3 regions of the Nitratireductor sp. ATLC21 genome follow, and region 1 is predicted to be linked to each of the others. Evidence: riboswitches for the same ligand, from Rfam matches in the RefSeq annotation. Region 1 holds a riboswitch; each other region holds the start of a gene.
The links. A riboswitch is a leader RNA that binds a small molecule or an ion and turns the genes downstream of it on or off. The one in region 1 is predicted to bind cobalamin.

Region 1 (5,710 bases):
CGCTTTGCCGGCTTTTCGGGCGGCGGCGGCTAACGGGTTTTCGCTGTCGTCCTCGTCGCGCGCGGCCACGGCGGCAACCGCCGTATCGAGAAGCGCGATCTGGGTGGGGAACATGTCGCGGAACAGGCCGGAAATGCGCCACGTCACGTCGATGCGCGGGCGGCCAAGGCTGGCCGGCGGCAAAACTTCGATGCCCGTCACACGGCCGGTCGCCTGATCCCATTGCGGGCGGCAGCCCATCAGCGCCAGCCCCTGTGCGATCTCCTCGCCACCAGTGCGCAGGCTGGCGCTGCCCCACAGGTCGATCACCAGCGAGCGCGGCCAGTCGCCATGCTCCTGCAGATAGCCGCGCACGGCCTCATCCGCCGCGTTTCTGCCAAGTGCGGTTGCGGTTGGCGTCGGCAGGGTGCGCGGATCGGCGGTGAAGATGTTGCGGCCGGTCGGCAGAACATCGGTGCGCCCCCGCGCCGGTGCGCCGGAGGGGCCGGGCGCGATGTGCCGGCCATCGAGTGCGGCCAGAAGCGCACGCTTCTCGCTCTCCGCGCAGGCGCGTCGTTCGGGCGCTTCATCCATGCCGCTGCCCCGGCCATAAATGTGCAGCCCGTCCTTGATGGCGAAATCTTTCAGATCGCAAAGCCAGGCATCGATCTGCATCAGCGCTGCATCCGTGTCGCCCGTGTCCTCAACGCCGGCATCGCGGGTGAGGCCCGTCCGCTCGGCGGTTTCCACGATCAGCTGCGCCAGCCGGTCGCGGCGGCGGCGGTCCAGCCCGTCGGCCTGCGCATATTCATCCACCAGCCGTTCCAGTTCCTGCTGATCCTGCGAGAACCCTGCGCCCGCCAGTGGCGGCGTCAGATGCCCAAGCGTCACCGCGCCAATGCGGCGCTTGGCCTGCGCGGCTTCGCCCGGATTGCTGACGATGAAGGGATAGACCACCGGCAGCGCACCAGCCACGATCTCCGGAAAACAGGTTTCCGTCAGCGCCACGGTCTTGCCCGGCAGCCATTCCAGCGTGCCATGCGCACCCACATGGATCAGCGCATGCGCATCAAGCGCCTCCCGCATCCAGTGACCGAAGGCGACAAGCGCATGGCGCGGCGCAAGCGTCGGGTCGTGATAATCCACGCGCCGGTCCGCCGAGCGCCCCCGGTCGGGCGCAAGCGCCACGGTGACATTTCCAAATCGCGCCGCGCGGAACGGAAAGAAGTCATCTTCCGCATCGTCTTCCGCCGGTCCCCATGTGGCGAGCAGTGTTTCGCGCGCCTCTTCGGGCAGCGCATCGAAGGCCTGCCGGTATTCATCCAGCGAAAGCGCTTCCGATGGCTGTTCAAGCCGCTGCATCAGCGCCCTTGGAGTCTCCGGAACATCAGAAACCGCATAACCCGCTTCACCGAGGTCATGCAGCATGGCAAGCACGCTCGATGGCACGTCGAGCCCCACCGCATAGCCGGTGCGCCCGGGCGCACTCGGATAATCCGGGATGAGAACGACAATGCGGCGCTCCGCCGCCGGTGTGCGGCCGAGTTTCAGAAACGCGGCGATCCTTGCCGCGACCTGCCTTATGCGCTCCGGTTCGGGCCGGTTGCGCTGAACGCCGAAGGAAAGCCCTTCGTCCAGCGCTGCCTCGTCCTTGAAGGAAATCGCACCGGCCATCAGCCGGCCATCGAGTTCCGGCAGCACCACATGCATGGCGAGGTCCGCAGGCGCGAGACCGCGCTGGCCTTCCTGCCACGCTTCGCGCCGCGTGGTGGCGGTGACCACCTGAAAAACCGGCACACCAAAGCGGTCGAACAGTGTTTTTTCGCCGGGCTCCGCGCCGCTGGAAAACGCCGTCGCGGTGATGAGCGCCTCAGGCTTCAACGTCTCTACGGCATCCCGCACGAAACCGGGGGCAACCGGGTCACGCAGGCTGGAAACGAACACCGGCGCGGCGCACACGCCCTGTTCCTCAAGCGCCTCCACCAGCGCGTCGATGGGCGCGACATCGCTGGCAAGCAGCATGGAGCGGTAGAAGAGAATGGGAACGATTGCCCTGCCGGGCTGCGCGGCAAAGAAGCCCGCCTCCACGATGCCATGGCCCGGCGCATAGAAGCCTGCCTTGGCGACCGGTTTGGCTTCCGGCGCTTCGAGCTCCCGCCCCGCAAGGCGCGCCATCTGCATGGTCAGCGCGCGCATATTGTCCGGCCCGCCCTCGCGGAAGCACGCAAGCAGCGCCGCGCGCGCTTCAGCCGAAACGGTGGAGCGCTCGGCAAGGCGCGGGTCGTCCTGATGGCATTCGCCCGGCAGCAGCGCCAGCGCGATGTCCTTGTCTCGCGCAAGTTCCGCCAGCCGGTCGCAGCCATAGCGCCACCACTCATAGCCCCCAAGCACCCGCACCAGAATGGTGCGGGCGTGCGCTGCCGTGTTGTCGATCCACAGATCGACCGACATGGGGTGTCTGAGGTCACGCAAGGCGGCAAGGCGCAGCGAGGGCAGGGCCTCGCGGTTCGCCTGCCACGCAGAGGCGATCCCCGCCAGATCGCTGTCGGTAAACGACAACGCCACCATATCCGCCGGCGACTGTTGCAGATCGACAGGCTCGATCAGGTCGTCCAGAGAGGCGGTGGTGGTGGCAAGGATGTGCATCGGATCAGGCCGAGAGCAGGCTTTCGATGCGCGCGCGGTCGATGCCCTTGAGGCCGATCACGACGAGCCGCGTTTCGGGAGCTTCACCGGCCTTCCACGGGCGGTCGTAATGATGCGAAACGCGCGGGCCCACGGCCTGCACCTGAAGACGCATGGGCTTGCCCTTCACATGCGCAAAACCCTTGAGGCGCAGCACCTCGCCGGTGCCTACCGCCGCATTGACGCGCGCTTCCAGATCTTCGGGGCGCAGCACCGGCGGCAGATCGACAATGAATGTGTCGAAATCGTCATGCTCATGGTCATGTGGGTCGTCGTGATGCGTTTTGCGGTTCTCGATATCGTCTTCCACCGCGAGACCGAGACCGAGCAGCAGCGCCGGGTCCACCTTGCCATGGGCGCTCGGCACGATCTGCACATTGCGCGACAGATGATCTTCGATGCGGGCGCGGGCGCGCTCATTGCCTTCCGCGTCCAGAAGGTCGCTCTTGGACAAGACGATGAGATCGGCGCAGGCCACCTGATCGTCGAACACTTCTTCCACCGGATCGTCATGGTCGAGCGAATCATCGGCGGCGCGCTGCGCGGCGAGCGCATCCATGTCGGAGGCGACCTGGCCGTCCGCCAGCGCCGGCCCGTCCACCACGGCAATAACGCCATCGACGGTGACGCGATTCTTGATCGCCGGCCACTGGAAGGCCTGCACAAGTGGCTTGGGCAATGCCAGGCCCGAGGTCTCGATCAGGATGTGATCCACCTTCGGCTCGCGGGCGAGGATCTGGTCAAGTGCCGGCACGAAATCGTCGGCCACGGTGCAGCAGATGCAGCCATTGGCCAGTTCCAGCACGTTTTCCTCCGGGCAATTGTCGAGCCCGCAGTTTTTCAGCACCTCGCCATCGACGCCCGCATCGCCGAATTCGTTGACGATGATGGCAAGCCGCTTGCCCTTGGTGTTTTCCAGCACATTGCGGATGAGCGTTGTCTTGCCGGCACCGAGAAAGCCGGTCACGACGGTGCAGGGCACACGATTGAAGCTCGTGGTCATGGGATATCCTTCAGACGGAGTGTGGTGAATGCGGGGATGCGGGCGAGGGGCGCACGGGCCTTTCGCGGCCGCGTACTGGCGGAGACACCATGAATGGTCGGGAGATCGCGCGCGGTGGCGCTGTCTGCAGTCACAATGCACACTCCTTGCCCGGGACACCCGCCAGGCGGTCAGGATTTCATTTTCAGACGGCAGGTTTCCTGGCTCACGGGTCGCTGCGCTCTCCAGCCTTCCCAGGGCGTTGCCCCAGTGGCGTGTCAGGTGCGCTCTCCGCTTACAGTTGCGGGGACAGCTGCGGCATTGGGCAAGGCCCGCACCGCATTCCCTCTTAGCCTCCTCCCTTGAGGGAAGAGGACCGTCTGCCTCGCATTTATGGCTCGCCTGGCATGTCTGTCAATGCGTGAAGAAAGCGTTTGCCGGGAGAGACGACTCCTGTATGGTCGGGCCGCTGTCGGTTCCGCGCAAGCGGACCAGAGGGAACATGGTGCGGCGCTCAAGCGCCAAGGCCATGGCTGCCCCCGCAACTGTAAGCGGTGAGCATTTTCCTGATCGCCACTGAGGCTTTTTGCCTTGGGAAGGCTGGAAAACGCTGCGACCCGTGAGCCAGGAAACCTGCCGACAGCATGAAAGAAACACCGTATCCCTCGGGTGGAGGGGAAAGGACCGGACATGACCGCGCGTATCGCACGCATTTTTTCCGCATTCGTTTTTTCATCGCTCTTCGCAACCAGCGCCAGGGCCCATCACGCCATGGACGGGCAGACGCCCACCACCCTTTACGAAGGGCTGGTATCAGGGCTCGCCCATCCCGTGATCGGGCTTGACCATCTGGCCTTCATCGTCGCTGCCGGCCTCATTGCCGCTGTCGCCGGCATGAGCCTTTTCGCGCCGCTTCTGTTCGTCGCCGGCTCGCTGATCGGCGTCGGTCTTCACCTGATGCTGCTCGATCTGCCGGCGGCTGAAATCATCATTGCGGCAAGCGTTCTTGCCGGCGGCTGGCTTCTGGCGCGCGGCCGGGCGGTGGAGAATCACATCCTCGTCTTCGCGCTGTTTCTGGTGGTCGGCGTGTTCCATGGCTATGCCTTCGGCGAGGCCATTGTCGGTAGCGAAGAGACGCCGCTCATCGCCTATCTCGCCGGCCTCGCCGCAATCCAGAGCGCCATCGCGCTCGGCGCATATTTTCTGGTCCAGTCGCGCGGCTGGGCCATCGAGGCCATGCAGCCCCGGCTTGCCGGTGCCGCCATCCTTGGCGTTGGCGTGACCTTCCTTGCCGGGCATCTCGTCGGCTGAGCCGGCAAAATAGCGATGCGATCGCTTCATTTCGTTCTCGGCGGCGCGCGCTCCGGCAAGAGCCGCCATGCCGAGAGGCTGATCGAGGCCGCACCCGCGCCCTGGCACTACATCGCCACGGCGCAGGCCTTCGATGACGAGATGCGCGAGCGCATCGCCATGCACCGCGCCCGGCGCGAGGGGGCGTGGCAGACACACGACGCCCCGCTCGTCCTGCCGGGCGTGCTTGAAAAATTGCCGGCCCGCGAAACGGTTCTGGTCGATTGCCTGACCCTGTGGCTGAGCAATCTCATGCTGAACGACCATGATCCAAAGCCTGCCACCGAGAGACTGGTTGCAGCCCTTGCCGCGAGAGAAGGAACCACGGTTCTCGTTTCCAATGAGGTCGGTTACGGCATCGTGCCCGAGAACGCGCTGGCACGCCGCTTCCGCGACGAGGCGGGGTTCCTGAACCAGAGGATCGCCGCCGTTGCCGACAGCGTCACGCTGGTGGTTGCCGGCCTGCCCATGAAAGTGAAGTAACATGCGAGAGATCGACGCAAACGAAGCCGAGCGCCACAAGGCAAAAATGGCCAAACGCAAGGCGGTTCAGGATGCCGAGGTGCGCGACAAGACGGTCGAGAAGGGGCTTCTGATCGTCAATACGGGGCCGGGCAAGGGCAAATCCACCGCGGCCTTCGGGCTTGCCCTGCGCATGCTTGGCCATGGCCGCCGGGTGGGTGTCGTGCAGTTCATCAAGGGCGCCTGGCACTG
Region 2 (5,710 bases), on a different contig from region 1:
TGGGCGTTGTTCTGCTGGTCGTAAGCGCCAATGTTCTCGCGCGCGGCTTGTTTGGCCTCACCTTTCACGCAGCGCATGATCTCGCGCTGGTGGCCTTTGCCGGTGTCGTGTGGTTCGGCGTCGTCGGGGCGGCCCTCAATGGCCAGCTCTTTGGGGTGAGCTTTTTCTCCAACCGCTTGCCACCCCGTTGGCGCCTTGCTGTGCAGTTGCTGGTCCACGTCATTGTCACCGTCATTGCACTCGCGGTGATCGATGCCGCACAGGCACAGATCGCCACGGCGCGCTTTACACGCTTTCTCGCTCTGGGTTGGCCAAAATGGATCGTCTCTGCAGGACTCCTGGCAGCCATGGCCGTGCTGATCCTCGTTCAGATCACACAGGCGTGGGAGCGTTTGAAGGCGGGTCCGGAGGATCGGCCTTGACCCTCATTGCGATTGTCTTCCTGCTGCTTCTTGTTCTCGGAACACCGATCGCCTTCGTTCTGCTGGGAACATCGGTCGCCTATTTCGCCGTGAACCCGATGATGGCAAGCATTGTGGCTCAACGCATGTCCTCGGCACTGGAATCCTTTCCGCTTCTGGCCGTCCCCTTCTTCGTGGTCGCAGGCGCAGCCATGGCCCGTGGCGGCATTGCCGAGCGCCTTTATGGTTTTGCCAATGCGCTGGTGGGGCATTGGTGGGGCGGTCTGGCGCAGGTGGCAGTGATGAACTCGCTGTTTCTGGGCGCAATGTCTGGATCGTCCAATGCCGACGCAGCCATCGATGCACGCACGATTGCTCCGATCATGCGCGACAAGGGGTATTCCAACGGTTTTGCCTCCGTCATCAGTGCGGCATCCGGTGCCATTGCGCCGATCATGCCGCCAAGCATTGGCCTCATCATCTACGGCTTGCTCACCAACACTTCGATCGGGCGGCTTTTCCTTGGTGGGGTCGTTCCGGCCTTCCTGATCACGGGCGCTTTGTTGCTGACGGTGCGACTGATTGCCAAGCGCCGCGGATACCGGCCGGAACGCGAGACGAGGGCACCCGCGACCGAAGTTTTCAGCCGTGGCCGTGCTGCCCTGTGGGCGCTCGCCATGCCTGTCATGCTCATCTTCGGTTTGCGAACTGGATGGTTCACACCCACGGAGCTGGGCGCGATCGCGGCCATCTATGCGTTCGCCGTCGGCCTCGTCATCTACCGGGGGATGGGCCTCGGAGATACTTATGCATTGCTTCGCGAATCCGCCCACACCACTGCCAGCGTTCTGTTCATCGTCGCCTCTGCAAGCGTGTTTTCGATGATCCTTGCCCTGGAGCAAATTCCCCAGCAGATCGTCGGTGCGCTATTGCTTGTCTCCGACAATCCGCATGTGGTCCTTCTGATCATCATGCTGGGGTTGCTTGCTCTTGGAACGGTTCTGGAAGGGTTGGCGCTGCTCGTCATTCTTGCGCCATTGCTTCTCGAGGTCACGCGCCTGCTCGGGATCGATCCCGTCCATTTCGGCGTGCTCCTCGTTTTGAACACAACCATCGGGTCGCTGACGCCGCCGGTTGGAACGGTTCTCTATACGGTTTGCGCCATCACCCGTTGTTCGGTGGAGGAATACACCCGCGAGGCCTTACCGTTCCTGGCGGCGCTTATCGCGGTTCTGCTTCTTCTGGCCTTCTTTCCGCCGCTGGTCACAGCCCTGCCCAACCTCCTGTTCTGAGACGTCTCATGCGATACATCGATGCTCAATCCGTGCACGAAACCCTCGACTACGCCTCCTTGATCGATGCGCTCGAACAGGCGCACCGCGGCGTCATGCCGGAGACGGCAAACCTGATTGCGGACGAGCCGAACGGCGGTGCGAACAAATTCGTGACCCTTGTCGGCTGGCAGCAGAAGGATGTCATCGCAGTCAAGATGGTCGGGGTATTCCCTCAGAATCTGTCCCTCACGCCGCCACAAGCCTCGGTGCAGGGCCTCGTATGCGTGTTTGATGCCCGCACCGGTACCCCCCTTCTGGCCGCCGATGGCGAGGCCATGACCTTTCGCAAGACAGCCGCCGATTCCGCCCTGGGCGCTCGGCTTTTGGCAAGGCAGGATGTAGAAACGTTGCTGGTCGTCGGGGCGGGCGGGCTTGCGCCACATATGATCGAGGCCCACTGCACTGCCCGGCCCGGCATAAAGCGTGTCCTGATTTGGAATCGCACGCATGAGCGGGCGAAAGCGCTTGCCTTGTCGATTGAGGGCCCGACAAGCGCCGAGGCTGTCGACGACCTCGACGAAGCCGTCCGCCTGGCCGACGTCATCTCCTGCGTCACCATGGCGGAGGAACCGCTGGTGAAGGGGCGCTTGCTGAAACCGGGTGCCCATCTTGACCTCGTGGGCGCTTACCTTCCGCACATGCGCGAAACGGATGATGATGCCATGAAACGCGGCACGATCTTTGTCGACACGAGGCAGGGCATGGAGGGGGCGGGCGATCTGGCGCGTCCGGTCCGCGCCGGCGTGATTGGCTGGGATGACGTGCAGGCCGATTTCTTTGATCTCTGCGCCGGCCGGAAAACCGGACGACAATCACAAGAAGAAATTACCGTGTGCAAGAATGTCGGCGGGGCTCATCTGGATCTGTTTACCGCCCGGCTTCTTGCAGACCGCGCCGGCTGATTGACGCATCGTTTCTCTTTCGCAGAACCTGCTTGTCCCTGCTGACAATCCATGGCGGGATAACCGCTTCCCGATGGTTGAGCGTGTTGCGCTGCGCACGCTTCGCCGGTAGGGTCACTGGTGCATGCGGTTCCGCATTCTGCGGATGAAAAGGGAACCCGGTGCGATCTCCCTTGGGGATCAAATCCGGGGCTGCCCTCGCAACTGTAAGCGGCAAGTTCTTTCCAATGCCACTGGCGCAAGCCGGGAAGGCGGAGGGAACGTCCGAGCCGCAAGCCAGGAGACCTGCCTCATGCATTGACCATGAACGCCGGACGAGGTGCGCCGGCAGGAGGACCAGCATGCATGCAGGCACGGCCTTGCCGGCGACGAAATGGTGTTTCACGTTCGATTTGACTCGATATGTTATACCATTTCGGATAAATGATCCCCGATCTTGTGATTTTCTCTCTGGGGGTGCCTTGAATGCGCGTTGATCTGGCTGGGTTCGCCCGCGAAGGGACGCTGGGCGATCATGCCGCCCTGATGCGCCTCGTAGAGCGCGCCGACGCGCTGGGCTTTGGCGGTATCTGGTTTAATGAATTCCATTTCTCCCGCGACACGCTGCCCTATCCCTCCACGCTGCTGCTGGGGGCAGACATTCTGGCGCGGACCGAGCGCCTGCGGTTCGGCACGTCGATCCTCGTCCTGCCGCTCTATCACCCGCTTCTTCTGGCAGAACAGATCGCGCAGCTCGACTTTCAGAGCGGCGGTCGGATCGATGTGGGCATTGGACGAGGCACGGAACCTTCAACATTCAGCGCGCTGGAGATTGAGCGGGACGAAGCGCATCCGCGCTTTTGCGAAGCACTGAGAATCATGATTGAGGCATGGACAAAGCCACATTGCTCCGCCGATAGCGGTCCATGGACATTCTCCAATGTCGCAGTGGGGCCGCCTCCGGTTCAGAAGCCGCATCCACCCATCTATGTTGCTGGCGTCTCGGAAGAAACCGTCGACATCGCCGCGCGGCACGGCTTTCCGCTGCTTCTCAGCCTGGAGCCCAATGAGGCGCGGCAATTGCCCGTGCTTCATGCTGCGCTTGACCGGCATGGCGGGTCCCGCGCGGCCCTCAAAGCCTCCTCGCTTTCGCGATACCTGGTGATCGCACCGACGCGTGCTGAGGCCAACGACCGGGTCGACACACTCCTGGAGGTGCTGAACAGGCGCCGCGCCGAACGGGCACTGTCGCGCGGGCTCAAGCCGCCAAAGCCACGCAGCCGCACTGAAATGCTGGCCGATTTCACCATCGCGGGAACACCTGAAGACTGCCATTCACAACTGCAGGCGCTTTCCGCACGCACGGGATCGCAAAGCATACGCTGCCTTTTTAGCGCCAACGGCCTGATCGCCAACGATGTGGCGCTCCAGGGGATGGAGCTCTTCGCCAGAGAGGTTCTCCCGCATCTGGAAGGGCAGTTGCCCTCTTCATCTACATCAGACAACGCCGCCTATGAGCCGGCTTTCCAAGGAGATTTTTCATGAACCGTATTGCGGGTTTCCGCGCGCTTGCTGCCGCAGGCCTCTTCATCATTTCGGCCCCTGCACTCGCAGGCGAACCCGGTTTTCCTTATACGGACGAGAATTGCGGGGTCACCACAGTCTATGAAGCACCCCCGACGCGGGCCGTGACGCTCAGCAACAATGCCACGGAGTTGATGCTTGCCCTTGGTCTTGAGGAGCGCATGGCGGGCACCTCCTACATGGCAAACCTGAAGATCAGCCCGCAATATGAGGAAGCCTATAACCAGGTTCCGGTGCTGTCGCCGCTCGTCGCCACCACGGAGCAACTCATCGAGGTGGAGGCCGACTTTGTTTATGCCGGCTATCCTGACGGGTTCAGCGAGAGCCGTCATACGCGCGACCAGTTGCACGATCTGGGCATGAAAACACGGCTCAACACCGAAGGGTGCAATCTTGGAAAATTCGGTTTCGATGAGCTCTATGAAGAGATCCGATCCGTGGCGGCCATATTCGGCGTTCGGGAGCGTGGCGAAGCGCTGATCACCGACATCGAGGAGCGGCTTTCCGCCGTGGAAGAGAAGCTTGCTGGCGTGAAGGCCTTGCCGGTGTTCATCTTCAATGGCGGCGAATCGGCGCCCCGTGCTGTTCTCGGAAACACCATGCTGTCGCACGTGGTGTCTAGGGCCGGTGGTGAAAACATCTTTGGCGACGTGGCAAATCGTTATGGGCAGGTCTCCTGGGAGCAGATTGCCGAGCGCGCGCCCGATTACATCGTGGTCTATTATTCCGGAACCGCTGGCGGGCAGGTGGTGGGAGATCCGGCCGGCGAACTGGGCAAGGGCCGGATCGAGACCCTGAAAGCCAACCCGACGGTGAAGGGTGTGCCGGGCATTGCCGGCGAGAGGTTCGTGACGATCGATTCCGTCTGGGGACAGCCGGGACCGAGCTCCATTGATGCGGTGGAGAAGCTGGCGCGTGCCTTCCACCCCGACCGCATGGGCGATTAACGGGCCGGGCGGAACCGAAACATGCACGCACCCGTCCCGAAGCAGAACGATCCGGACAGCCATGAAGCGCTGCTGGCAGTATTGCAGTCAGCGCCACCCACCCATGGGGTGAACATTCGGTCAATGAGCGTCGCACCCTCGGTGGTTGGCGGGGCTTCGAGCTACGCTCTGGTCATTCTCCTTATGGCGACGTTGCTTGCAAGTGTGGCCGTTGCCGGGTTGATGCTCGGTTCCGTGCCCATTCCCGGCGGGACGGCCGTTGCCATCCTTGCCAATCTCGCTCTCGGCGACACTCTGGTGGAGCCCTACTGGCGCGCCGTCCATGAGACAATCGTTGTCCAAACCCGCATGCCGCGCGTCGTGCTTGCGGCTCTGGTCGGCGCAAGCCTCGGTGTTACTGGAATGACCATCCAGTCAATCGTGCGCAATCCGCTGGCGGGCCCGAGCATTCTGGGTGTTTCGTCCGGTGCGGCAACGGGAGCGGTGGTGGTGATGCGTTGGGGGCTCTTGGGCTTCGGCGTGTTCACACTGCACATTTCGGCCTTTCTGGGCGGGCTTGTCAC
Region 3 (5,710 bases), on a different contig from region 1:
ACCAGCGGTTGAAGTTGTAGATCACGTCATCCGCGGTGAAGGCGTCGCCATTGTTCCAGGTCACGCCCGGCCGCACGTGAAGAATGTACTCAGTCGCGTCCTCGTTGACTTCCCAGCTTTCGAGGAGCTTGCCCTCAAAGGTGAAATCGCGCGTGTACTTTACCAGCGGCTCAAGCGTCTGGCGCATGGCGTTGGCGATCTCCGACCAGTCGGCCGTGCGTGGATCTTTCGGATCCTTGATGAACATCGCCACACGCAGCGTACCGCCTTTTTTCGGCTCCTGCGCCATTGCGTGTGTGGGGGCTGCGAGCCCCAGCATGCCGTAGGCGGTTGCTGTCGATGCGCCGAGCGCACTTGCGAGCGCAAGAAACTCTCGCCGGTCCATTCTGCCGGCACGTGCCTCATTCGCCATGTCGGCGACGTGTGCCGGCACATTCTCGCCATTGCTCTTGAAAAACGTCATCGACGCACTCCCATTATTTACCGTTTTCGGTTCGCCGTTAGCATTTCCCATCCCGACCCCGATGTCAAAATTGCCTCGAGGTTGGAGGAGGGAATTCTGCAACTTTTTCGACAAACCCAATGACGGATTTGCGACAGCATTGCCGCAAAAATTACATGAAGAGCCGATTTCGCAACAAGAGATGCGTTTCGTTGCTGCCAAACCCTGACGTCAGGAGTCACGTTCCAGGGATCTGCGCCAACCTTGCGATTGACGCTGTCACGGCCAGTTGCTAAGCGATTTCGGTTCGCTTGAGGTGCTCTGGCAGGGTGTTCATCCGCCAGAGAAAAGGGAACACGGAACGGTCGTTTCGAACCGAAGCCGTGGCTGCTCCCGCAACTGTGAGCGCAGAGGCTCCTCGAATGCCACTGGGTGCAAGGCCCGGGAAGGCGAGGAAGCCAGTGAAGCGCGAGCCAGGAAACCTGCCTCAGGCCGTCACCGACCGGATGCGGGACGCTTCCGGGGCTGTGTTTCTCGCAGTGGTGGCGATTGTCATCGCTGGCGGGGAGACCGAACTCAGGCGTCTGTCGCTCTCCAGCACACCTAAGAACCTGGTCCTGGAGCACACGCATGCATTCACGCCGACACCGAAATTCTATCCTGTCCAGCACGACCGCACTGATACTTGGCTTCTCCGCGCTCACCACGCAGGCCGAGGACTTTGAGCTCGACACCCTGGTCATCACCCCCAGCCGCACGCCCACAGAGGCGTCCAAAGTGGGCTCGACCGTGGAAATCATCGAGCGCGATGAGATCGAGGAACAGTCTTTGCCACTGGTACAGGATTATCTCAATCAACTGCCTGGTCTCAATCTCTCCCCGAATGGCGGTCCGGGCAACACCACCACGCTGATCATGCGCGGCCTTCGCGGGCAGTATGTAAAGACGCTCTTCGAGGGCATCGATATTTCGGAGGTTTCGGGCCCCACCGTGCAGTCCGCCTATGGTCATCTTCTCTCCGGCGGCATTGGGCGGATCGAAGTTCTGAAAGGCTCGCAGAGCACGCTCTATGGCTCCGATGCAATTGCCGGCGTGGTCAATCTCTCGACGCTTGGCGGCATTCCGCAGGGCATCGAACACGGCATTCATGTCGAAGGCGGGTCGCGCAAAACCGGCTTTGGCAATTACACGCTGACGGGCGGTTTCGACCGCGGCGAGTTTGGCCTTTCTCTATCTGGCTTCACCACCGATGGCTTTTCAATGGCGTCATCCGGTGTTGAAGATGATGGGTACACCAATCTGACCGGGACATTCAGCGGCCGATACGAGATCAGCGACGATCTGGCCGTCTTCGCCAGCGGGCTTTTGTTGAATGGTTCAACGGAGACGGATGATGGGTATCCCATCGCTGACAGCCCGGCGAATGGCACGTTTCGACAGGCAGCCGGGCGGGTTGGTGCCGAATTCTCTCTGTTTGACGGGCAATTGAACAACACGGTGTCCGCGCAGATATCCGATACTGCCCGCGAAAGCACCAGCGGCTTCGGTTCCACCTCAACCTTTGACGGATTGCGCTACAAGCTGGATTATCTCGGTTCTCTGGAAATCTCTCCCCAATTGACGCTCAATTTCGGCGCGGATTGGGAGCGTCAGACCGCCCTTACCGCAAGTGTCGATAAAAACGTTTCGATGGGCGGCGGCTGGATCGACGCGATCTACAGCCCGTTTGACGCGCTGACTTTGACAGCGGGCCTCCGCCACGACGAACACAGCACCTTCGGCGGTCACACATCCTGGCGTGCCACCGGCTCCTACGAATTTGCCAGCACCGGAACCCGTTTCCACTCCTCGGTCGGAACGGGTTATCGCGCGCCGAGCCTCTATGAGCTCTACGCACCATTCTATGGCAATATCAACCTGAAGCCAGAAACCAGCATCGGCTTTGATATTGGTGTCGAACAGCGTTTTCTGGATGACAGGCTCGTCACCGACCTCACCTTCTTCATGATCGATGTCGAGGACTATATCGGCTACCACCCGGTCACCTATCAGAACATCCAGACCGATGGCGTGGTGAAAACGCGCGGCGTGGAGGCGTCCTTTGCCTACGCGGCAACCGACTGGCTCGACCTGCGTGGCGCTTACACCTACACGAAAGCAACACAGACCGACGGACTGCGGGAAGTGCGCATCCCGAAGCACGACATCGCCCTCGGCGCCACCATCCGTCCAGCCGAACGCTGGGAGATCGGAGCAACGGCGAAAATCGCTCTCGATACGGTGGACGGTTATGTCGACGGCCCGCGCTCGGCGCTGGATGACTACGTTCTTCTCAACGCGAAAATCGCCTACAAGCCGAACGAAAACACGGAACTCTATCTGAGAGGCGAAAACCTGCTCGATCAGAAATATGAAGTCGTTCAGGGCTATGGCACACCCGGCTTCGGCGTGTTTGCCGGCTTCCGGGCAAAGTTCGCTCCCTGATGTTGAAGCGCCGGAAACGCCTCCCCTGCCTTTCCGGCCTTGTTCTTCTGGCCGGCGCGCTGCTTGTCGCGCCGGTCGAAGCCATGCCGAAACGGGTCATGTCGCTCAATCTGTGCACTGACCAGCTTGCCATGACATTGGCAGAACCTGGCCAGCTGGTGTCCGTCTCTTTTCTGGCGCGCGAACCGAGCCTCTCCATGCTGCATGAGAAAGCGCAGGGCTACCCGGTCAATCACGGGCTTGCAGAAGAAGTGTTTCTGGAAAATCCCGACCTGGTCGTCACCGGCACTTACTCATTGCACAACACCACCGCGCTGCTGAAACGTCTCGGCTTTCATGTCGAAGAGTTTTCCTTCGCGCAGACACTTGAAACCATTCCCGGTGAAATCCGGCGCATGGGTGCGCTCATCGGACAGGAGAAAAAAGCCGAAACCATAGCAAACGATTTCACCAGCGAACTCAAAGCGATTGCCGCCAGACATTGCGGCAAGCACCCGACGATGATCGCCTATGATCAGAATGGCATCGCCTCGGGGCGCGGCACGCTGGCCGATTCCGTGATGCGGGCTGCGGGCTTTGTCAATCTTGCCGCCGAAATGGGCATCGTTGGCGTAGCACCCTTTCCGCTTGAGCAGGTGATCGCCGCACAACCTGATGTCATCAACATGAGCACACCTCAGACGGCGCCAACGCTTGGAGAATACGTACCACGTCATCCCGCCATAGCCGCTCTTCCGCAGACGCGCGTCGGCGCATTCGTGCCTGAAGGCTCTCTGTCTTGCGGAACGCCCCTGGTGATCAAAGCCGTGCGGGCATTGGCAGCGCTCCGCTCCACGATGGCCCCCTGCCCCGAAAGCGCCGCGCCATGAGGCTTTCCATATCGCTTACACTCCTGGCTCTCGCGCTTTTCGTCGTGTCGCTATTGGTTGGCCCAGCTGAACTGTCCATAGGAGATAGCGTTGCCGGGCTTTTTGCTGGCGGAGGAGAGGCAGCGGCCATCATCATGCGCGAAATTCGCCTGCCGCGCGCCATTCTTGGTCTCGCCATCGGCATTTCACTCGGGCTTTCCGGCGCGGTGCTTCAGGGGTTTTTGCGCAATCCGCTGGCCGAACCCGGCGTGATCGGCGTGTCCTCCATGGCAGCGCTCGGAGCGGTGCTGGTCTTCTACTCGGGGCTTGCCGGAAGCTCGCTCTACGCCCTCCCCGCCGGTGCGCTGTTCGGCGCACTCCTCGCAGTTCTCATCTTGCTTGCGATCGCCGCCCGCCAGGGCTCAACGCTTACACTTATTCTGGCGGGCGTTGCGCTCTCCAGTCTCGCAGGAGCGCTTACCTCACTCGTTCTCAACCTGTCGCCCAACCCTTTTGCCTCCTACGAGATCATCTTCTGGCTGCTCGGGTCTCTCAAAGACCGGTCCATGGAATTTGTGGCGATCGCCTTGCCGCTGATGGCTGTGGGCTGGTTCCTGATTTCGCTCTCAGCCCGCGCGATAGACGCGCTTTCACTTGGGGAGGAAGCAGCCTCCAGTCTCGGGATTCATATGGGCCGCGCACGCTTCATGATTGTAGCCGGTGTCGCACTCTCCGTCGGTGCGGCCACTGCAGTGAGCGGCACGATCGGCTTCATCGGCCTGGTTGTGCCTCATCTTATCCGCCCGCTCACCAACAGGATGCCAAGCAGTCTCCTGTTACCGGCCGGCCTTGGCGGCGCAGCATTGCTCCTCGCGGCAGACATCGCCGCGCGGATCGTTCTGCCAGCCGGCGAGCTCAATGTCGGCGTTCTGACGGCGCTTATCGGCGCGCCGTTCTTCCTGTGGCTCGTTGTCCGCGCCCGCCGGGAGATGCTGTGATGAACCTCCAGGTCAAAAATCTGAGCGTAGTACTTGGAAAGAGGCAGGTCCTTGATGCCATCAGGTTCGATTTTGAACCTGGACAGGTGATCGGTCTACTGGGGCCGAATGGCGCCGGTAAATCCACGCTCATGCGCGCGCTCAACGGGCACATAGCCGCCGCGGGCGCCATGCAGCTCGGCGAACACGATCTCGCGGCGATCGGCCCAGCCCAACGCGCCCGCCTCATCGCCTATCTGCCGCAGCAGAGAACCATAGGCTGGCGTCTGTCCGTGCGCGATCTGGTGGCCCTTGGCCGCCTGCCATGGCGAGCCTTCGGTCAGCGTCCGAACGCCCGGGACGAATCCGCAATCGCCCGCGCCATGGCAATGGCAGACATTGCACCGCTTGCCGACCGGGTCGCAACGGAGCTGTCGGGCGGCGAGCAGGCTCGCGTACTGATGGCGCGTGCAATCGCGCAGGAAACACCGCTTCTCATGGCCGATGAACCAGCCTCGGGCCTGGATGCAGCGCACCAGATCATGCTGATGCAATCGCTGAAACGGCTGGCCGCCGAAGGAAGAACCGTTCTGGTTTCGCTCCACGATCTCACACTGGCCGCCCGATGGTGCGACCAGGTCATGCTTCTCAACGAAGGAAAGCTGGCTGCGCTTGGAACGCCGGAAACCGTGCTCTCGGATGAAAACCTTGCGATAATTTACGGCGTGACAGCCCATCGTGCCCAAGACGATCAGGGCCTGGTCATCGCGCCTGTAGGTCTCAAGAAGGCTTCCACAGGCGGCTAATTGGCAGTCCGTCCTTCCATTGCCGCCCGTGTGTTCACAAGTCCGTCGCCGAAATCATCATCCCGTCCAGGTCGGCCCAGATCCACCGCAGTCGTCCGCAACAGTTGCGAAAGCGTCTCTGGCTCGGCGTCCTCGCCGGCATGGATCAGATTG

Region 2: it holds a riboswitch for cobalamin, as region 1 does, so the genes downstream of both, AC2CHD_RS08035 (LLM class flavin-dependent oxidoreductase) here and AC2CHD_RS18890 (HupE/UreJ family protein) in region 1, are expected to answer to the same signal.
Region 3: it holds a riboswitch for cobalamin, as region 1 does, so the genes downstream of both, AC2CHD_RS04910 (TonB-dependent receptor plug domain-containing protein) here and AC2CHD_RS18890 (HupE/UreJ family protein) in region 1, are expected to answer to the same signal.

What each region holds. Positions count from the first base shown of each region.
Region 1 is NZ_JBXUOU010000004.1:192,789-198,498, forward strand. Features, by position in the region: gene cobN (cobaltochelatase subunit CobN) at 1-2,625, opposite strand, end outside; gene cobW (cobalamin biosynthesis protein CobW) at 2,630-3,667, opposite strand; cobalamin riboswitch at 3,841-4,042, opposite strand; cobalamin riboswitch at 4,103-4,301, shown strand; gene AC2CHD_RS18890 (HupE/UreJ family protein) at 4,337-4,957, shown strand; gene cobU (bifunctional adenosylcobinamide kinase/adenosylcobinamide-phosphate guanylyltransferase) at 4,973-5,479, shown strand; gene cobO (cob(I)yrinic acid a,c-diamide adenosyltransferase) at 5,481-5,710, shown strand, end outside.
Region 2 is NZ_JBXUOU010000002.1:65,430-71,139, forward strand. Features, by position in the region: gene AC2CHD_RS08020 (TRAP transporter small permease) at 1-422, shown strand, start outside; gene AC2CHD_RS08025 (TRAP transporter large permease) at 419-1,693, shown strand; gene AC2CHD_RS08030 (ornithine cyclodeaminase family protein) at 1,702-2,637, shown strand; cobalamin riboswitch at 2,748-2,944, shown strand; gene AC2CHD_RS08035 (LLM class flavin-dependent oxidoreductase) at 3,103-4,161, shown strand; gene AC2CHD_RS08040 (ABC transporter substrate-binding protein) at 4,158-5,147, shown strand; gene AC2CHD_RS08045 (FecCD family ABC transporter permease) at 5,169-5,710, shown strand, end outside.
Region 3 is NZ_JBXUOU010000001.1:1,006,875-1,012,584, forward strand. Features, by position in the region: gene AC2CHD_RS04905 (ABC transporter substrate-binding protein) at 1-463, opposite strand, end outside; cobalamin riboswitch at 740-946, shown strand; gene AC2CHD_RS04910 (TonB-dependent receptor plug domain-containing protein) at 1,073-2,926, shown strand; gene AC2CHD_RS04915 (ABC transporter substrate-binding protein) at 2,926-3,795, shown strand; gene AC2CHD_RS04920 (FecCD family ABC transporter permease) at 3,771-4,772, shown strand; gene AC2CHD_RS04925 (ABC transporter ATP-binding protein) at 4,772-5,557, shown strand; gene AC2CHD_RS04930 (S8 family serine peptidase) at 5,554-5,710, opposite strand, start outside.